Regions from separate parts of the Halarsenatibacter silvermanii genome, predicted to be linked through region 3. Evidence: riboswitches for the same ligand, from Rfam matches in the RefSeq annotation. Region 3 holds a riboswitch; each other region holds the start of a gene.
The links. Region 3 has a riboswitch for cobalamin ahead of BLT15_RS09295 (DUF4198 domain-containing protein). Riboswitches for the same ligand answer to the same signal wherever they lie in the genome.
Positions count from the first base shown of each region.

Region 1: it holds a riboswitch for cobalamin, as region 3 does, so the genes downstream of both, BLT15_RS01995 (M55 family metallopeptidase) here and BLT15_RS09295 (DUF4198 domain-containing protein) in region 3, are expected to answer to the same signal.
Region 2: it holds a riboswitch for cobalamin, as region 3 does, so the genes downstream of both, BLT15_RS08630 (sirohydrochlorin chelatase) here and BLT15_RS09295 (DUF4198 domain-containing protein) in region 3, are expected to answer to the same signal.

Region 1 is NZ_FNGO01000003.1:32,453-38,667, forward strand. Features, by position in the region: gene BLT15_RS01990 (PAS domain S-box protein) at 1-2,249, opposite strand, end outside; cobalamin riboswitch at 2,525-2,728, shown strand; gene BLT15_RS01995 (M55 family metallopeptidase) at 3,158-4,222, shown strand; gene BLT15_RS02000 (dicarboxylate/amino acid:cation symporter) at 4,392-5,603, shown strand; gene BLT15_RS02005 (DUF2325 domain-containing protein) at 6,087-6,215, opposite strand, start outside.
Region 2 is NZ_FNGO01000015.1:29,396-35,610, reverse strand. Features, by position in the region: gene rplI (50S ribosomal protein L9) at 1-83, shown strand, start outside; gene mobA (molybdenum cofactor guanylyltransferase) at 243-857, shown strand; gene mobB (molybdopterin-guanine dinucleotide biosynthesis protein B) at 925-1,443, shown strand; gene BLT15_RS08640 (MFS transporter) at 1,462-2,733, opposite strand; gene BLT15_RS08635 (hypothetical protein) at 2,988-3,266, shown strand; cobalamin riboswitch at 3,499-3,693, shown strand; gene BLT15_RS08630 (sirohydrochlorin chelatase) at 3,860-4,237, shown strand; gene BLT15_RS08625 (precorrin-8X methylmutase) at 4,228-4,842, shown strand; gene cbiD (cobalt-precorrin-5B (C(1))-methyltransferase CbiD) at 4,882-6,030, shown strand; gene cbiE (precorrin-6y C5,15-methyltransferase (decarboxylating) subunit CbiE) at 6,023-6,215, shown strand, end outside.
Region 3 is NZ_FNGO01000017.1:19,765-25,979, forward strand. Features, by position in the region: gene BLT15_RS09290 (ATP-binding cassette domain-containing protein) at 1-716, shown strand, start outside; cobalamin riboswitch at 806-1,016, shown strand; gene BLT15_RS09295 (DUF4198 domain-containing protein) at 1,328-2,113, shown strand; gene nuoE (NADH-quinone oxidoreductase subunit NuoE) at 2,594-3,124, shown strand; gene BLT15_RS09305 (ATP-binding protein) at 3,121-3,663, shown strand; gene BLT15_RS09310 ((2Fe-2S) ferredoxin domain-containing protein) at 3,710-4,075, shown strand; partial or broken gene nuoF (NADH-quinone oxidoreductase subunit NuoF) at 4,122-5,854, shown strand; partial or broken gene BLT15_RS09320 (4Fe-4S binding protein) at 5,861-5,920, shown strand; gene BLT15_RS09325 (NADH-dependent [FeFe] hydrogenase, group A6) at 5,946-6,215, shown strand, end outside.

The sequences.
Region 1 (6,215 bases), on a different contig from region 3:
CAGATCTTTCTGGCCTCCTTTTTTCCGGTGTGAGGAAGCAGAATCACAAACTCATCTCCCGCCCATCGCGCTGCGAAATCCTGTTCCCTGGTGCACTCCTGGATAATATCCGCCGTTTTATCGAGCAGTCTATCTCCAATTTTATGACCATAAGTATCATTCACCAGCTTCAAACCATTCACATCCAGCATAATGATACTCACCGGCAGCTTCGACACAGAATCCAGCTCTTTGATTTTCTCCTCGAGATAATTTCGGTTGTGAAGACCGGTCAATTCATCATGACGGGACATATGCTCTATCTTACGCTGCTTTTTCTTGCGGGATGTGATGTCAAGATGGGTACCGTACATCCACTCCGGACTGCCATCCTCGGTCCAGGTGAACACCCGTCCTCTGTTTAAAACCCATACCCAGCTGCCATCTTTATGCTGGAGTCGATTTTCAATATGATACTGTTCCTTCTCGCCCCGAAAATGTTTTTCCAGCTTTTTCTGAGCCCTTTTTAAATCTTCAGGGTGCATCAATTCCCGCCATGTATCGATCGTTACTGGTTCGAGTTCTTCCCGGGAATAACCCAGCATTTCCGCCCACTTTTCATTGATAATCTGCTCTCCGGTCTGCACATTCCACTCCCAGGTTCCCACATTGGTGCCCTCGATAATGCTGGCCAGCCTCTCATTTTGTTTCTTAATTCTTTCTTCTCTATTTTTCCGTTCGGTTATATCCCTGACCCATTCCACCAGATATTCTATCTCGCCAGTTTCATCTTTTACGGGCAGAACCCGAAGGTCAATCCAGCCCCCCTCGGGAAGAGAGGTCTCTTTTTGCAGCGATTCTCCTGTTTCCAGCACCTCTTTCGCCTCACAATCAGGACAGATATCCTCTCTTTCTCGATAAACCCTATAACATTTTTCATCCAGCTGCCTTCTCTCTGGCGGTACATCTCCAATACCCTTCCAGTTGCTGTATAATATATTCATCTCGAGATCATGAATAGAAACCATCTCCGGAATAACAGAAAGTGTCTTCTGCAGGCGTTCCTCGCTCTTTTCCAGCTCCCGACGCATGTGATATTTCTCGGTGACATCGCGAAAAACCAGCACAGCTCCCTGTATTTCTCCCTCTTCATCTCGAATAGGAGAAGCAGAATCGGCGATCTGGTATTCTCTGCCATCCCGGGAGATGAGTTTGGTGTGATTGGCCAGCCCCACTTTTCCGCCTGACTCCATAACCTCCTTCACCGGAGATGGTACCGGCTCGCCGGTTTCAGCGCTGACTATTTCGAAAACTTCCGGCAGATTTTTGCCCCTTGCTTCATCAGAGAACCAGCCTGTGAGCTTTTCAGCCCGCGGGTTCATACGGGTGATTTTACCTCCGGTGTCGGTGGCAATCACGGCATCGCCGATAGAATTGAGCGTAATACGCAGTTTTTTACGGCTTCTGCGCAGCTCCCTTTTTCTACGCCGAAGTTCAGTTATCTCCTCATAAATTGCATAAATCCCCTCTAAATTTCCCTCTATTTTAATGGGTATTCCTTTAATAATGAATTCATGAGGATTGCCTTCAAAATCATAACGGGTCCCCTGGTCCACCACTTTCTGGCCTTCCAGCACTTTCTCGGTTAAATTCCTGCCGGCGCTGCCGCTTTTCCCTTTTTCCAGCACCTCATCCATATCCTGGCCTTTTATTTCCTCAAGCTCATAACCAAAAATCTCTTTAAATTTATCATTGATATCTATAACTCGATGCTCTTCATCGAGTCTGGCAATCGCTGATCCGCTCCCGGAAAAAAGCACTTCCAGGCTCTGATTTTTTCTCTTCAGCTCTTCTTTTTGTTCTTTGAGCTCGATGCCGGCAGATTTGCGTTCCTTTATATTTTCGTGCATCACCAGCGCCCCCTGCCGAAAGGGGATTGCCCTCATCTTAAACCAGCGCCGCTCATCAGGAGAATGGCAGGAGTACTCCTGAACAAATTTCCGCTTATCCCCGGCAATTACCGATTTAATACCCCGAAGAGCTTTTTTTACCTCTTTTTTCTCTTCTTCTGATTCGCTCAATACCTCGAGATAATTTATTCCTGACCCGCATTCTTCAGGACTTAAATTGTTCTTGCTGGCAAAATTATTCCAGCTCTCGTTAACACAGATAATTTTTCCTCCAGCATCAATGACCGCGGCATTGTGAGGAAGAGAATCCAAAAATATTTTTAATTCTGAATTTTTGTTCTGGCTGCCTTGATCTTTCATATTTATTTACCCCTCCTCAGCAAATAGATCATTGCCAATATCTTTATATATTCATTATACATTTTAATGTGGGATATAACAAATCAAAATTATAATTCATTCTTATTAATAATTAACGAAAATCGGAAAATAAAGTACAAGCTGCTCTGATAATCCGGCCAATTTCATAATAACTGTTCTGGTGAAAAACCACAACTTATAAGAAATTTTTTTTCGTTTTCAGCAGGAGAATCATCATAAATCTTTAAAAATATAATAGAGGATAATATAAAAATTAAATATCGGCGCAATCAGGTGCCTCCGGCTACGGTCGGAGGAGAATAGGGAATCAGGTGAAAAGCCTGAACGGGCCCGCCACTGTAACTGGTAAGATCGGATTCCTCTGCCACTCGCCGTCTTTAAGTACGCAGGAGCAGCGGGGAAGGTCGAATTCGATCCAGGCCAGAAGTCAGGAGACCTGCCTGGTTGTTGAGCCTGCAGCTCCCCTATGGCAGGGAATGTAGGTGAAGCTAATGCAGAACCGGTGCGGTCAAATCCTGTTTTTTCATTTCCTCCGACAACTCTTGCCGGATCTGCATAGCTTACTCACCTAAACCACTCAACCTGTCAGGGTTGGGTTTTTTATTTTGTCAAAGCTAACAATCAACTTTTTCTAAACCAAAATAAATTTTGCTCATCCAATTTTGATCTGGCATCCCTCTACTTATCTGCACCGGTTAATATAGCCGGTGCAATTTTTTTTGGCATAAACACCTCCCTTTTATCTTCATCCCCACTCTGGCATAATCCCTCCTAAACTTTCTTAATATTTTATCCTTTGACAGCAGGGTAAATATACACTAACATGGGATAAGGATGCGACTTATTGTGAAGAATATAATTTATTTTTATCTTTGGAGGAAATAACTATGATGGATAATATTTCAGTTTATATATCGGTTGATATGGAAGGTGTAGCTCCGGTGACAGATAAAAAGGAAGTAGAAAGAGGTAATCCGGAGTTCGAAAAGGCCTGTCAATTCATGACAGAAGAAGCCAATGCCGCCGTGCGAGGTGCTTTTGCCGGCGGAGCTGAGAGAATTGTGGTCAGAGATGCTCACGAATCCGCCCGCAACCTGAATCCTGAAAAGCTCGACAGCAGGGCTGAGCTCATAAGGGGATTGAGCGGGAAGCCCTGTGGCATGATGGATGGCCTGGATGAAAGTTTCGATCTGGCTTTTTTTGTAGGTTATCACGCCGGACCGGACAGCCGGGATGCCGTCATAAGCCATGCTTATTCCCACAGGTTCAATGCCATTTCCATCAACGGTCATGCTGTAAATGAAGCCATATTGAATTCTCTTTGGGCCAGAAACCTGAAAGTTGAACCGGCGCTAATAACGGGTGATGTAAAAGCCTGTAAGCAGACAAAAAACCTGCTCCCGGATATCGAAACTGTATTCGTAAAAAAAGGACTGGGCGAGGCAGTTCACAGTCTCTCGCCCGATAAAGCCTGTCAGCTGATAGAAAGCCAGGCTGAAGAAATTTTAAATAGAAAAACTTCACGTGAAAATGTCAGCCTTTCAACCCCTCATGATCTCCAGCCCGTCTTTGCCAGGTTAGAAAATGCCATCAGAGCAGCGAATTGTTCGGAAGCTAAAATAGAGGATGCCCGTACAGTCAATTTTTCACGAGAGAACAAAGAAATCCTCCAGAATCAGCCCCTAACCGGCAGAATACATTCAAAATTGGCGCTCAAATCGAAGGGTGACAGATCCTGCCTGCAAAAAAATTATCTGCTCCCCGGGATTGAAACCGCGTCCAAAAAAATCAGGTTATCCCCACCCTATGATCTCCAGCTGGTTTTTTCCGGAAAGGAAGATGCCATCAAAGCAGCCAATTATCCCGGAGTTGTAAGAGAGGATGCATATACCGTCATTTTCCCGGCAGAAGATATAAACGAGCTGATGACTTTCATCAGTTTCGTCAGCTGATCTTCTCTATTTCAGTAAACTAATCCATTGAAACATCAGATATTTTTAAACGAAATTTTTTGCATTAAAGCTTCAGCAGAGCTTATTGTATCGGTGATCAATATGTGTTAGTATTAATGGGAGAATGATATTGTGAATAATATAATTAATACTTGGGGGTTAAAAAATCATGAAAAACTTCGGACTCATTCCCAGGCTTATTATAGCAATAATAGCCGGTATTCTGACAGGTTTGTATCTGCCGGAGAGCCTGGCCAATGTACTATACACCTTTACCGAGATCTTTGGGGAAATTCTCACCTACATAGTACCTCTAATCATACTCGCCTTCATCATTCCCGGCATATCTGAGCTGGGCGCAAAAGCCAGCAATCTGCTGGGCAAAACGGTTTTAACCGCCTATATTTCCACGATAATTGCCGGTATTGCGGCATATCTCGTGGCCAGCAGTCTTATTCCTCTCATAGCACCTGCGGGAGAACAGGTGGCAGAAGCCCAGGGACTTTCTCCCTATATCGAACTGGAAATACCACCGATTATGGGAATAATGACAGCACTTGTCACCTCCTTCATCTTCGGCATAGGCATAAATCATCTCAAAAACGAGGAAAATAAACTGACACTCTATAATTTCATGCAGGAAGTCAGAACAATAGTCCAGTTTTTTATTAACAGGGTTATTATACCCTTTCTGCCAGTTCACATCGCAGGTATCTTCGCCGATATGGCAGCAGAAGGGACAGTATTCCGAACTATCACGATGTTCGGTCCTCTTTTTGTGCTGGTAATTGCCATGCACATAACATATCTGATGGTGATGTTTTCACTGGCCAACAGGCTTTCTCCCAAAAACAAAGTTCTGACGAGCATAAAAAGCATGCTGCCCGCTTATACGACTGCTCTGGGAACCATCTCAAGTGCGGCCACTATTCCGGTCACTCTTAAAAGTGCGAAAACACTCAATGTAAAGGAGAAAATTGTCGACTTCGTGGTGCCGCTCGGGGCTACCATCCATCTGGCCGGAAGTACTATAGCTCTAGTTAGCTGTGCCGTGGCCACCATGATTTTATATGGCGAACCATTCACGCTGGCATCCTTTCTGCCCTTCATATTCATGCTGGCAATAATAATGATCGGCGCACCTGGAGTCCCCGGCGGGGCGGTTATGGCAGCTCTGGCTCCTCTGGCTTCTATACTGGGTTTTACCGAAAGCATGCAGGGTCTCATGATCGCACTCTATATGGCCCAGGATGCCTTCGGAACTGCCTGTAATGTCACAGGTGATGGAGCTATATCAATCATAGTGGACTATTTCCATTCCGACAGTGAACAGGAAGAGGTCAGCACTGAGAGAGCCAAAAGCGGTGCTTCCGGAAATTAAAAGAGAGATAAAATTCTGACAGATAAAATCGATTTAAAATTAGGTTCTTCTTGTTTTTAGTTGAGGGGTATTGTATAAGATCACTATCATGACAATAGTGGCTGGAAGATATAAAGCAAAGTGATACTTGAAATTTTTCGAAACTCAGGTTAAGCTCCTGGCCAACTGATAACAAGAAGATCCAAAATTAAATCACCGTACAAATATAGGGTGCCGGACTGAACTGTGTTATTGTCGTAAATTTTCATGTCCGGTGCCCCTTTTTTATTCATCGGGATTTTTGGCCATCACATCTGTCTCTGGCTTTACTATCACCGACAGCATGAGAAGCTCTTCTTCTTCAAGGCCTATTGATACCTGGTTGCTGTGAAACTCGGGTCTTTAAGCATATAACCAAATAAGTTTTTTTTGACATACCTTTTTACCAGCTGACGACAAAAAGATCAATAAAGCGTATTCACTGACCTGCTGAAGTTTTTAATTTCAACCACAGCCTTTACAGAAGTCACAGCCGCACATCTGCATTTTCTTGCAGATATGGCTCCAGCTGCGCCGGGCGAAAATGCAATCAGCTTCGTGACATTTAGCTTCTTCTTTAACCATCTTCATCAA
Region 2 (6,215 bases), on a different contig from region 3:
TGATCGTCAAATTATTTGAAGATGTCACAGCCGAAATCAATCTCGAAGTGGTACCCCGTGAAAAAGATGAGGAGCAGGAGTAATATACCTTTTTTCGAAGACCGGTCAACATCTTCAACTTGTGGAGAGCAGGTAAAACCAAAAGAAGCCTTCCCGTCCTCCCCGGGCCAATCGGGATCGGGAAGGTTCTAATTATATCAATGGCAGTTATTCCCGGCATATGTAAAGAAAGGGGACAAAAAGTGAGTATATATATTCTGGCAGGCGGAAACAGCACCAGAATGGAGAACGGGGATAAGCCCCATGTACTTTTGACGGAAGATAAAACGATGCTGGAATTCATACTGTCTCGTTTTCGGCGAGAATTTAAAAGTCATGAGATAAAAATAGTGGCTAAAGATAGCAAAAATTTTGAAAACTATAATGCCGATGTGATTGAGGATATCGATGAAGCCGGACCGCTGGGAGGTATTATGACCGCCCTCGAGGATACGCGATCAGAGAAAAATTTTTTTCTCGCCTGTGATATGCCTTTTTTTAGCCCGGAAGCAGCCCATTTGATGCTGGATATGTGCAGCAGTGAGGGGCTGGTTCCCGAAAATGAGGACGGCTATCTCGAACCGCTGGCTGCGGTTTACAGAAGAAGCTGCCTGCCTTCGGTGGAAAAGATGGTTGAGGCCGGGGAAAAAAAGATAATAACCTTTTATTCCCGGGTTGAGATTGAAAAATTCGATAAAGAATTTATTTACAATAAACTCGATTTTAAATACCTTTTTTATAACATCAACACCCGGGAAGAGCTTAAAAAAGCCCGTGAGAATATCCTGCCCCGATATTTTGAGGTTTTCGGCCGTTGAAATGAACTCCAATATGAACTGAGTTTTGATATGCCGGATTTTAATACATTTACAGGAGGCAAAAATTATGACAGCAGCCAGGAAAGTTCCGATAGTTTCGGTAGTGGGTAAGAGTGGGAGCGGCAAGACTTTGTTTCTGGAAAAACTAATACCGCGCCTGGAGGAGATGGGCTGCAAAGTGGGCACAATCAAACACGATGTGCACGGTTTTGATATAGATCGGCCTGGCAAGGATACCTGGCGACACAAGCAGGCCGGTGCTGAACTGGTGTTGATATCCTCCCCCTGGAAACTGGCTCTGATAAAAGATGTCGAGGAGGAAAGAGAACTGGACGAGCTGCGGGATAAATATCTGGAGGGAATAGATATAGCTCTGACGGAGGGATACAAATCCGGCGATAAACCCAAGGTCGAAATATACAGACCGGCCGAACATGATGGCCCGCTCTGCAGCGAAGAGGAGGATGATCTGCTTACAACAGTTATAAATGAAGAGTGTGATGACTGCGATGAAAACGAGATTTTCTCCGAAGAAGAGGTGACCAGGGTGGCCGAGCTGCTGGTAAAAGAGTTTTTGCCGGCTTAGATCATTTTTGCTTTCAGATCAGCTGTCGGCGCCGCTGGCTTCAGCTCTTTTCCTGTCCTGTCGGCTTTGAAGAATGTAATATATGGAGCCCGAAATTAGCACGAGCACTGTCAAAAGCAGCCAGCTGTAGCGGTAATGGTCGAAATAATCTCCCAGCAGACCGAAGATAGCAGGCCCGATGACAACGCCCAGGCGCAGAAATACCAGCGCCATGCCGGAGGCCATGCCTGTCTGTTCGGCTGTGGCTCTTTCGCTGACCACGGTAAAAAATAGTCCGCTCCACCCCAGGGCGGAAACTCCCAGCATAAATGATAAGAGCATCATCAAAAGCAGACTCGAGCCCAGCAGGCTGCCTGCAAAAGCGCTGGTGAGATTTAATATAACGATTGTTATCATGATGACGAGGAAGGTATTTTTGCGGTCGCCTTTAAAGGGAATATCGCTCAACCATCCCCAGAAAATGCGACCCACGACTCCTCCGATCTGCACAACTCCGAGTGCGAGTCCGGCGGCGGCCTCGGAAAAGTTTAAATCCATGGTTAAATACAGTGTATAATGAGCCGGAATTGCACCGACTGCCAGGCCGAAAACTACTCCCAGCCCCGAGGCCAGCATTAACTGGCGGTTGCTGAGAACGCGATAGAGCTGGCGGGAAAAACTTTTTCCGGAAGAATTTTCCTCATCTTTTTCTTCGAGACTGGAGACCTGTAAATAACGCTGAACTATCAGACCGATAAGTAAACTGATGATGCCCGCCAGAATAATCGATAGACGCCACCCTATGAAGCCAGCCAGGGCGGGCAGAATAGCTGCACCCACAAAGCCTCCGACTCCGCTGCCCGAATGCATAATACCCATAGAGACAGCTCTATGGGATGGTTCTACTTCGATCATCACCGCCTTATTTACAGCCGGTGTAATAATGCTGAATCCCAGACCGGTCAATAATCCCAGCACCAGCAGCAGACCGTAAACGGGAGCGGCCCCCTGAAATATAAACAGCCCGCCCATGCTGTAAAGCCCGATAAGAAGACCGGTCCGGGAGCCGATTTTATCGACGATGTTTCCGCTGAAAAGTGCGACAGCGGTGGCCGATATAAAAAATACGGTCGAGTAGAGGCCGGCCTGGGTGCGAGAGATGGCAAATTCTCTGCGGATAAATGGCATGAGAGCCTGAATGCCCTGCACACTGACAAAGGAAGCTATGTAACCGCCGGCCAGAAGTCCCAGAAATTTCAGCTTGAGAGGCTGGAGTTTTTCCTTGAGGCCGTTGATAAAAAAGTTGAACATGTTTTGGCATCTCCTTTCCGGACTGCTAAAAAACTCATCCTGCAGCAATTCTATTTACCAGTATATTCGGATGATGTTTGCAGAATTCTCTTGTTATGATAGAATACCATCAGAACACATTATAACTGATTAATATTGTTTTGTCAGCCCCTTATTTCTAACAGAGGGTAAACTGTGTTATAATCTAAACCACGAAGATAAGAATGCGAATATAAATTCAGAGAAGGGGGGGAGTTCCTCCGGGAGCAAAGACCATGATGAGAGAGGAAAGATCGCTGGTTTATATGGTTAGAGATGGCCGCATTGAACTGGAAAAGGTACTGGAACAGCTGGATATGGAACAGGATGATCTTTATTTTCAGCTGGAAGAGATAGTCAATCTTCTCAACGATATCGAACGCGAGCTGGAGGAGAGAGAAGAAGGAGCTGACCTTGATGATAACGAAGAGGAGGTCGCGGGGGCCAGAGAGGAAAGTTTTAGAGAGGGAGAAATTCAGGACTTTGTAGAGGATGACTATTTTGATCACACCTAAAAAGTAAAAAATTCCCGCCCGGGGAGGGCGGGACAGCAGTAGGGGAGTTTATCCGGTTATAACCGGCTGCAGTTTTGAATTATGCCTGAAAACAGGAAAATTTACAGTAATCCATTTTACAATTTTCCTGTAATTTTACCTGGCGGGATGTATCCGCTGGGTTAAAAGAGGAGTTTATACCTGAGTCTTTAAACAAATATTAGAGAGGCAAACATGATTATATAGATGACCAGGCGAATTTTATATCTCAGGTGCCATCAGCTAAGGCTGAGGGAGAATAGGGAATCAGGTGAAAAACCTGAACGGGCCCGCCGCTGTAACCGTTGGGTCGGGTTTTATGTCTGCCACCCGGTTGGTGTATTCAGGGGAAGGTTTGACCCGGCTGTAAAACGGAAGTCAGAAGACCTGCCTGAGAAAAAGATGTAACCAACCTACTGACCTTCGCCGGCAGGAGATGTAGGCTGTTTTTTTCTGCATTTAGCCCCGCGTCCATCCTGTGGAGAAGGGGGCGCTTTTTTATTTGTGCGCGGAACTGCCGCGGAGGGATGAAGCTGAATTTCATTTCGACAATTTGAGAGGAGGCTATTGTAAAAATGAGTGAGACCGGAATAATTGTGCTGGGACACGGAAGCAGAGCTGATAAGTCAAATAAAATGTTTTATAATCTGATCGATAAGCTCGACAGGCGGCTGGAAGATCAGCGCGTAGAAGGAGCTGCTATGGAGTTAACCAACCCCACTTTAGAAGAAAGGGTGGCAGAATTAGCCGGAGATGGAATCGAAAAGATAGTAATTTTACCTCTCTTCTTATTTCCGGGGATTCACGTCCAGGAGGATATACCCGCTCAGGTCGATGAGCTGGCCGAAAAATATCCCGGAATAGAGTTCAGTATCGGGGATATAATAGGGGATGACAGCAGGCTGGTCGATATTATAGTTGATAGATGGAAAGGGGTAAATGAGTGGAACTGATAACTGATCCCGAAAAAATTCAAAATAAAAGCTTTGAGATCATAGAAGAAGTTCTTCAGGGCCGAGAGCTGCCAGAAAAGGAGCGCGAAATAGTCTATCGAATAGTTCATGCCACAGCTGATTTTGACATCAGCGAGGTCACAGTCTTCTCGGAAAATGCTGTGGAGGAAGGCAGAAAGGCCCTGGAGAAAGGAGCCCGCATCATCACAGATGTCAATATGCTCAGGTCAGGAGTCAGCACCCGACTCAGCGATGATCTGGGTTATAGTGTGGAATGTTTTATAGCCGACGAAGATGTACGCAATAAAGCTGAAGATGCCGGCATCACCCGCTCCATGATGGCCATGAGAAAGGCGGCCGAAAAGACCGGAGAGAGCATATACGTTATCGGTAACGCGCCCACAGCTTTGATTGAATTGATAAATTTGGTGAGGGCAGGCAAGGCTGATCCTGCTCTGATAATCGGCACTCCGGTGGGATTGGTCGGAGCTGCTGAAGCCAAAAATGAACTGGAGAAGCTTGCTGCACCGCATATCACCATCAGAGGCAAGAAGGGAGGCACAGCTGCTGCCGCAGCTGCTATTAACGCTCTCATTTACCTGTAAAATGGCAGGCTGAAGTCTGAAAATCTGGGGTGAGTGTGCATGGATCGGGAGAGAAAAACCAATTTGGCCGAAGAAAATAGAGATCGGGATCTTAAAAAAGGTTTCACTACCGGCAGTGCCGCCGCAGCCGCTGCTCGGGCTGCAGCTTTAATGATCAGAGATCAGCAGAGATATGATAGGGTTGAGATAGATACTCCCGCCGGGATCAGGCTGGAATTGGAGCTGGCCGACGCCGATTTTTCGGCCGAAACAGCCCGGGCTTCGATAATCAAAGATGCAGGCGATGATCCCGATATCACCGACGGGCTTGAGATAGCTGTTCGGTTAGAGCTATGTTCCGACAATGAGATAACAGCGATCGAAGCAGGTTCAGGTGTGGGGACGGTGACCGAGCCGGGACTTCCTGTTGATCCGGGAGAGCCGGCCATAAACCCGGTGCCCAGGCAGATGATTACAGAACAGGTTGAGAATATTCTGGGCCAAACCGGCTGCCGGGTTATAGTTTCTGCTCCGGGAGGAGAGGAGTTGACCCGTCAGACTTTCAATCCCCGGCTGGGTATTGAAGGGGGTATTTCGATTCTGGGAACTTCCGGCCTGGTCGAACCGATGTCAGATAAAGCCTATCGAGAATCGCTGGCTCTTGAGTTGAGCCAGGCCGCCGCCCGGGGCAGGAAAAAAGTGGTGCTGGTTTTCGGCAATTACAGCCGGGATAAAGCTCTGGATCTGGGATTTGCCGAAGATATCATTATCAGAATGAGTAATTTTGTGGGTTTTATGCTGGAAAAGAGCTGTGAGGAGGATTTAGAGGAAATTTTGCTCATAGGCCAGCTGGGCAAGCTGGTAAAAGTTGCAGCGGGGGTTTTCAACACCCACAGCAGCACCGCCGATGCCCGCCTGGAGACTCTGGCCGCTTACAGCGCTTCGCTGGGATTGGGCTCACAAAATGTGCGCGAAATTCTCAGCTGCGGCACCAGCGAGGAGGCAGCCGAAATTATCGAACGCGAAGATCTGCAGGAGGTTTATCCGCTGCTGGCCGAAAAGATAGTGGAAAGAGCCGGACAGCGCTGCGGATGCGATCTGAAGATCGGAGCTGTTATTTTTTCTATGCGAACCGGTCTGCTGGGCAGCGCTGGCGGTATTTCGCTGCTCGACAATTTAGAGGGGGCGAGGGAGCTAGCCGATGAATAACGAGAGAAGTATAGTCATAGCCGGTGTGGGACCGGGAAGCAGGGAATATCTGCTGCCTGTAACCAGAAGAAAGGCCAGGGAGGCCGATATTCTGGTCGGAAGTTCCCGGGCTCTAAAACTCTTTGCCGGTCTGGAAGCAGAAAAACACGAACTGAGCTCTAACCTGGAAGCCACCAAAAATTTGA
Region 3 (6,215 bases):
CAAATGGTGCCGGTAAATCAACCCTTTTATTTCACCTCAATGCTCTTTATCTGGCTCAAAAAGGGGAAGTATATATCAAATCCAGAAAGATAGGTGAAAAGCATAAAGACTGGGTGAGAAAACTGGTCGGCCTGGTTATGCAGGATCCTGATGATCAGGTTTTCTCCACAACTGTTTATGAAGATGTTGCTTTTGGACTGGTCAACTTTGGCTGGCAGGACAGGGATAAAATTGATAAAAAGGTAAAGCAGGCTTTAAAATCTGTCGATATATTGAATTTGCAGGATAAAAATCCTCATCATCTCAGTTATGGTCAGAAAAAAAGGGCGGCAATAGCCGGTATTCTGGCGGTTAAGCCGGAAATAGTTATTTTTGATGAACCTCTCTCCTATCTTGATCCTGCCGGCCAGAAAACATTGCGCCGGATTCTGGCCGATCTGTATGGGGAGGGCAAAACTCTTCTCGTGGTAACCCATGACTTAGATTTTGCAGTAGAATGGGCCGATAAAATTATTATTATGAAAAAAGGGGAAATTTTCTACAGCGGGGATTATGAAATATTTGCCCGGCCGGATATGATCGAAGAAGCTGATCTGCGGCTTCCGAAGATCATGGAGCTGCTGCAGGAGCTGGAAGGGGTCGATTTGAAGCGGCTGGAAAATCCCCCTCGAGACGTCCGGGAAGCAGCAGAATATCTGAATAATTTGCCTGGATGATTGTCCGGGTTATTATCGAGCTTTTTTAGTATTTTTGCAGGAGAATTCTGTGTTATCTTTAAACAAATAATAACACGAAATTTTTAAACTTAATATTTCAGAAGCCGGGTGCCTCCGGTCACGGCCGGAGGAGAATAGGGAATCAGGTGCAAATCCTGAGCGGGCCCGCCACTGTAACCAGCAAGCATTTGTATATTTTCCTGGATTTAAAAGGCCACTTGAATACCAGTGTATTCAGGGAAGGCATAAATTCAGGGATGAGCTGGAAGTCAGGAGACCTGCCTGGTTATCTTCCTACAATTCTTCGATGGCAGGAAGAGTAGGTGAGAATATTCTGATTCGGCCTGGATGATGTTTTATTGAGCTTTATATGAATGTATAATCGATTATTCCAGGATTAAGGAATTAAGGGTTTCAGCCGAATTGGATATTTATCCTTATCTCACTCAACCTCTATCGGGTTGAGATTTATTTATTTTGGCCCGCAGAATAAATGCCGGCTGCTGATAAAATTGCAAGAAAAAGGGAGGTGAATAAATGGTATAATCATGGGAATGAAACGATCACAACTGCTGTATTAAATTTATAACATTTACAAAGGAGGATTAAATATGCTCAAGAAATTAGCCATAGTTTTAACGATTTCAGTAATTATCCTGACGTTTAACTTCCTGGGTATCGCTGAAGAGATCCAGGCCCATGAAATTATTCTGGATTTTCCTCAGCAGATCGAAGTTGAAGAGGAAGTTGATATAGAAATAAGTTTCGGGCATTTTCCTGAGATGTATGATTATGAACACTCATTTTTTGCTGAGCTGGAAAATGGCGAGCTGAAGGTTATAAAACCTGATGGTTCCGAAAAGGAGCTGGGATTTACCAGGGAAATGGAGGAGGCCTATTCAGCAGCATTTACCCCATCAGAAGCGGGCATATACTGGCTGACTTTTACCAGCAAAAGGCCGGTAGTGGATAGAACCGATGATGGTGATGGCAAACAGCTGCGTTATTATGATGCCAAAGCTCCGCTGAAAGTTTCGGCTGACGAGGAAGATCTGGCTGTTCCCGAGACAGATCTGGCAGTTGAAGTGGTTAGCGCAGGAAACATTCAAAATAATGCGGGTGAGGAGATCACCCTGCAGGTCCTGTATGAGGGAGAACCGGCCGCTGATCAATCTCTGTCAGTTGTTAGTCCTCTGGAAGAGGTGCAGACCTACACCACAGATGAGAAGGGCGAATTTGTTTTCACCCCTGAAGAGGAGGGGGTCTGGTTTATTCATGTCAGCAACCTGACAGATACAGAAAAAGAGGGTGAGTTTGGCGGGGAAGATTATGACAGAATTCGTTATAATTCCGCCTTTTATATGGAGATCGAGGAAGAAGAAGGATGGTTATTCTAAAATCCTCAGAGTCGAATATTTTATGTTGGCAGGGAGCTTTAAGCCCCCTGTATTTTTTTGTTTTTTCGTTGAAAATGAGTTTTAGTTTTACAAACGATTTCTGGAGAAGAACCTAATTTTTTTTAGATGTCTTACTGTGGCTGTATTGTTAAACCCACCTGCACATTAAAACAAACACAAAGGCACCGGATGCACAAAAATATATTCATATAAACATGTGCGATGACGATTTAAACTTATCTGCCTCAAATTTTTCAGGGCGAGATCAACAGATCAAAATTCCTGTAACTGCCTGAACCAGGACGTTTTGCCGGGTTTTGAGCATTTATTTTTGGTTTTGGGCAATTCTGGAACGAAAAATGCGTAAATAGTGGGTGGATACATGCATACAATAGCAATATCACTGATAATCAACAGGGAGACCCAGGAAGAGATCGAAATCGCTGGGGGAAATTATTAAAAAAACAGGAGGTATCCAATATGGACTGCCAGTGCGGAGAGCAAAGAGAAGACCTGCAGAAATTTTTGCAGCCTCTGGAGGAGATTTTAACTGAGTATGAAAAAAGCAGTGAAAATGAGCAGCTTTTTGAAAATGAGCAAAAAGAAAAGCATTTAATCCCCATATTACAGGAAGCTCAGGAGGAATATGATTACCTGCCTCAGGATGCTTTGAGGAGGATTGCCGGTCATCTTGACCTCTCTATGAGTGAAATATATGGGGTTGTAACTTTTTATACACAATTTCATCTGCAGCCCCGGGGTGAACATATCATTCAAATCTGCACAGGCACCGCCTGTCATGTTCGGGGGGCAGAAGAAATTGTCAGGGAGATGGAAAAAGAGCTGGGAATCAGCAGCGGTGAAACGACAGATGATCTGAAATTCACTCTTTCGACAGTAGCCTGTATCGGAGCCTGTGGTCTGGCTCCTGTAATTATGATCAACGAGGAAACATACGGCCGACTTACCCCCGACGAGGTGCCGGAAATTTTAAATCAGTATAAATCATGAGAGAACTGTCTCTTCACCTGCTGGATATTGCTCAGAATTCCATCCGGGCCGGGGCCGGCCAGATAGAGATCAAAATCAAGGAGGACGTTCCGGAAAATATTTTGCTGATAGTCATACTGGATGATGGGCGGGGGATAGATGAAGAGAGTGTAGAAAAAATTGTTGATCCTTTTGTGACCACCAGAAAGACCAGAGAGGTGGGGCTGGGGCTTTCTCTATTCAAGGAAACTGCTGAATTGTGTGGAGGCAGTCTCAGAATTGATTCTAAACCGGGTGAAGGGACTTCTGTAACTGCCGAATTTGAATATGACCATCTGGACCGTCCTCCCCTGGGTTCTATCGCTGAAACGCTGGTCTCTTTAATCGCGGTAAATCCCGACCTGGAGATCATTTACCAGCATCAAAAGGATGGTCAGAGTTTTTATTTTTCTACCGGGGAAGTCAAAGCAGAACTGCAGGATGTTGATATCCAGAAACCCCGGATTTTAAAGTGGCTGGAAGAATATCTGAGAGATAATATCGCTGAGGTTAGAGGCTGATCTCATTTAGTTATAGATTGATAAATTCCCTCTGGAGGTGAGATACTTGAAGTCACTGGATGAGTTGAGAGAATTACGCAAAGAAGTTAAAGAGGATTTAAAGAACAGATCAAAGAAAGAAAAACCCGAGATAATAATTGGCATGGGGACATGCGGAATATCGGCCGGGGCCAGAGAAATTTTAAAAACGGTTCTTGATGAAATCAAAAAAAGAGATTTGGACATTGCAGTAACTCAAACAGGATGTATAGGAATGTGCGAAAAAGAACCGCTGCTGGATGTCAAACTTCCGGATCAGAGCAGAATTACCTATGGCCATCTGGATCCAGAGGATGTGCAGAAGATAATAGTGCAGCATGTTATAAATGGAGAGATTGTGGAGGAGCTGGCTTTAGCCCGCCTGGAAGATTAAACTAATATTAAATAGAGCAAACAACCCGGTAAAGGAGGAATGGCAGATGAAAGAAACGTTTTATCGCTCACATGTTTTGGTCTGTACCGGAACCGGCTGCAGCTCTGCCGGGGCACAAAAGCTGAAATTTGAGCTGGAAGATCAGCTAGCAGATAGAGATCTACAGGATGAAATAAAGATTGTTGAAACAGGATGCCACGGTTTTTGCGAAAAAGGTCCAATAATAATTATATATCCTGAAGGCGTTTTTTATTGTGAGGTCGACGTCGCTGACATAGAGGAAGTAGTCGAAGAACATCTGCTTAAAGGCAGGACAGTTGATAGATTATTATACAGAGAAACGGATACTGAAGAGAAAATACCGACTTACCAGGATATAGACTTTTATAAAAAGCAGCAGCAGATTGTGCTGGCAAACTGCGGTAAAATTGACCCGGAAAATATAGATGAATACATTGCCCGGGGTGGTTATGAAGCAGCCGGTATAGCTCTGACCGAGATGAGCCCGGAAAAAGTCGTTGAAGAAATAAAAAACTCAGGTTTAAGAGGCCGGGGTGGAGCAGGCTTTCCCACCGGTCACAAGTGGGATTTTGCTCATCAGGCTCAGTCTGAGAAAAAATACATTGTCTGTAATGCTGATGAGGGAGACCCGGGTGCTTTTATGGATCGAAGCCTTTTAGAAGGTGATCCCCACAGTGTAATAGAGGGCATGATAGTGGGTAGTTATGCCATCGGAGCCGATGAAGGTTATATCTATATCAGAGCCGAGTACCCTCTCGCTATTGAACGTCTGGAAAAAGCTCTGAAAGATGCCCGTGATTACGGACTGCTGGGCGAGGATATTTTTGGCAGCGGTCATAATTTCCAGCTGCATATCAAAGAAGGAGCCGGTGCTTTTGTCTGTGGAGAAGAGACCGCTCTTATGGCTTCTATAGAAGGAAAGCGGGGAATGCCCAGGCCTCGACCTCCTTATCCGGCTCAGAGGGGTCTCTGGGGCAAGCCCACCAATATAAACAATGTGGAAACATATGCTAATGTTCCTTTCATATTAAGAGAAGGTGCAGATAAATTTAGAGAAATAGGAACAGAGGAGAGTCCGGGTACAAAGGTTTTTGCTCTTACCGGCAAAATTCAAAATACCGGTCTGCTGGAAATTCCCATGGGGACCACGCTCAGAGAAGTTATTTTTGATATAGGAGGTGGCCCGGACGAGGGCAAAGAGTTTAAGGCTGTGCAGACTGGAGGACCATCTGGGGGCTGTATTCCGGCAGATTATTTAGATCTATCGATAGATTTTGATTCCTTGTGAAAGTGGGTTCGATGATGGGCTCAGGAGGCATGGTTGTCATGGACGATGATACGTGTATGGTAGATGTGGCCCGCTTTTTCCTCGATTTTACCCAGGGCGAGTCCTGCGGTAAATGCACTCCCTGCCGGGAAGGAACGAAGAGAATGCTGGAAATACTGGAGAGAATCTGTGACGGTGAGGGCAAAAAAGGAGATGTTGAGCTGCTGGAGGAGCTGGGTGAGCATATAAAAGATACCGCCCTCTGTGGTCTGGGAAAATCCGCTGCCAATCCTGTTTTGAGCACCATTAAATATTTTCGCCAGGAGTATGAAGCTCATATCTATGATGAAGACTGTCCGGCTGGAGCCTGTCCTGATCTGGCGGGTGCATATGTGATTTCTGACGATTTATGTGTGGTCTGCGGTAAGTGTGCCCGCGCCTGCCCGACAGATGCCATAACTACAAATGAGGAAACCTGTTTAATTGATGAGTAAGCCTGTATTTCATGCAGCGCCTGTGCAGATGAGTGTCCGGTAGACGCGATAGAACAGAAATAAAGCAGGTCAAAGGAGGTTATAATCGGTGAGCGAGATAAAACTAACAATTGACGATGAACAGATTGAAGTTGAAGAAGGCATAACAGTGCTGGATGCTGCCAGGAAAGCGGGAATTGAAATTCCCAGTCTCTGTTACCATCCAGATCTCACTCTACATGGAGCCTGCCGGGTTTGTGAAGTGGAAGATTTGGGCAATGATAGGACTATTGCCAGCTGCGTAACACCCGTGCAGGAAGGTATGATCATAAGCACCCGCAGCAGGAGGGCCCGCAAAGCACGCCGGCGCAACGTTACT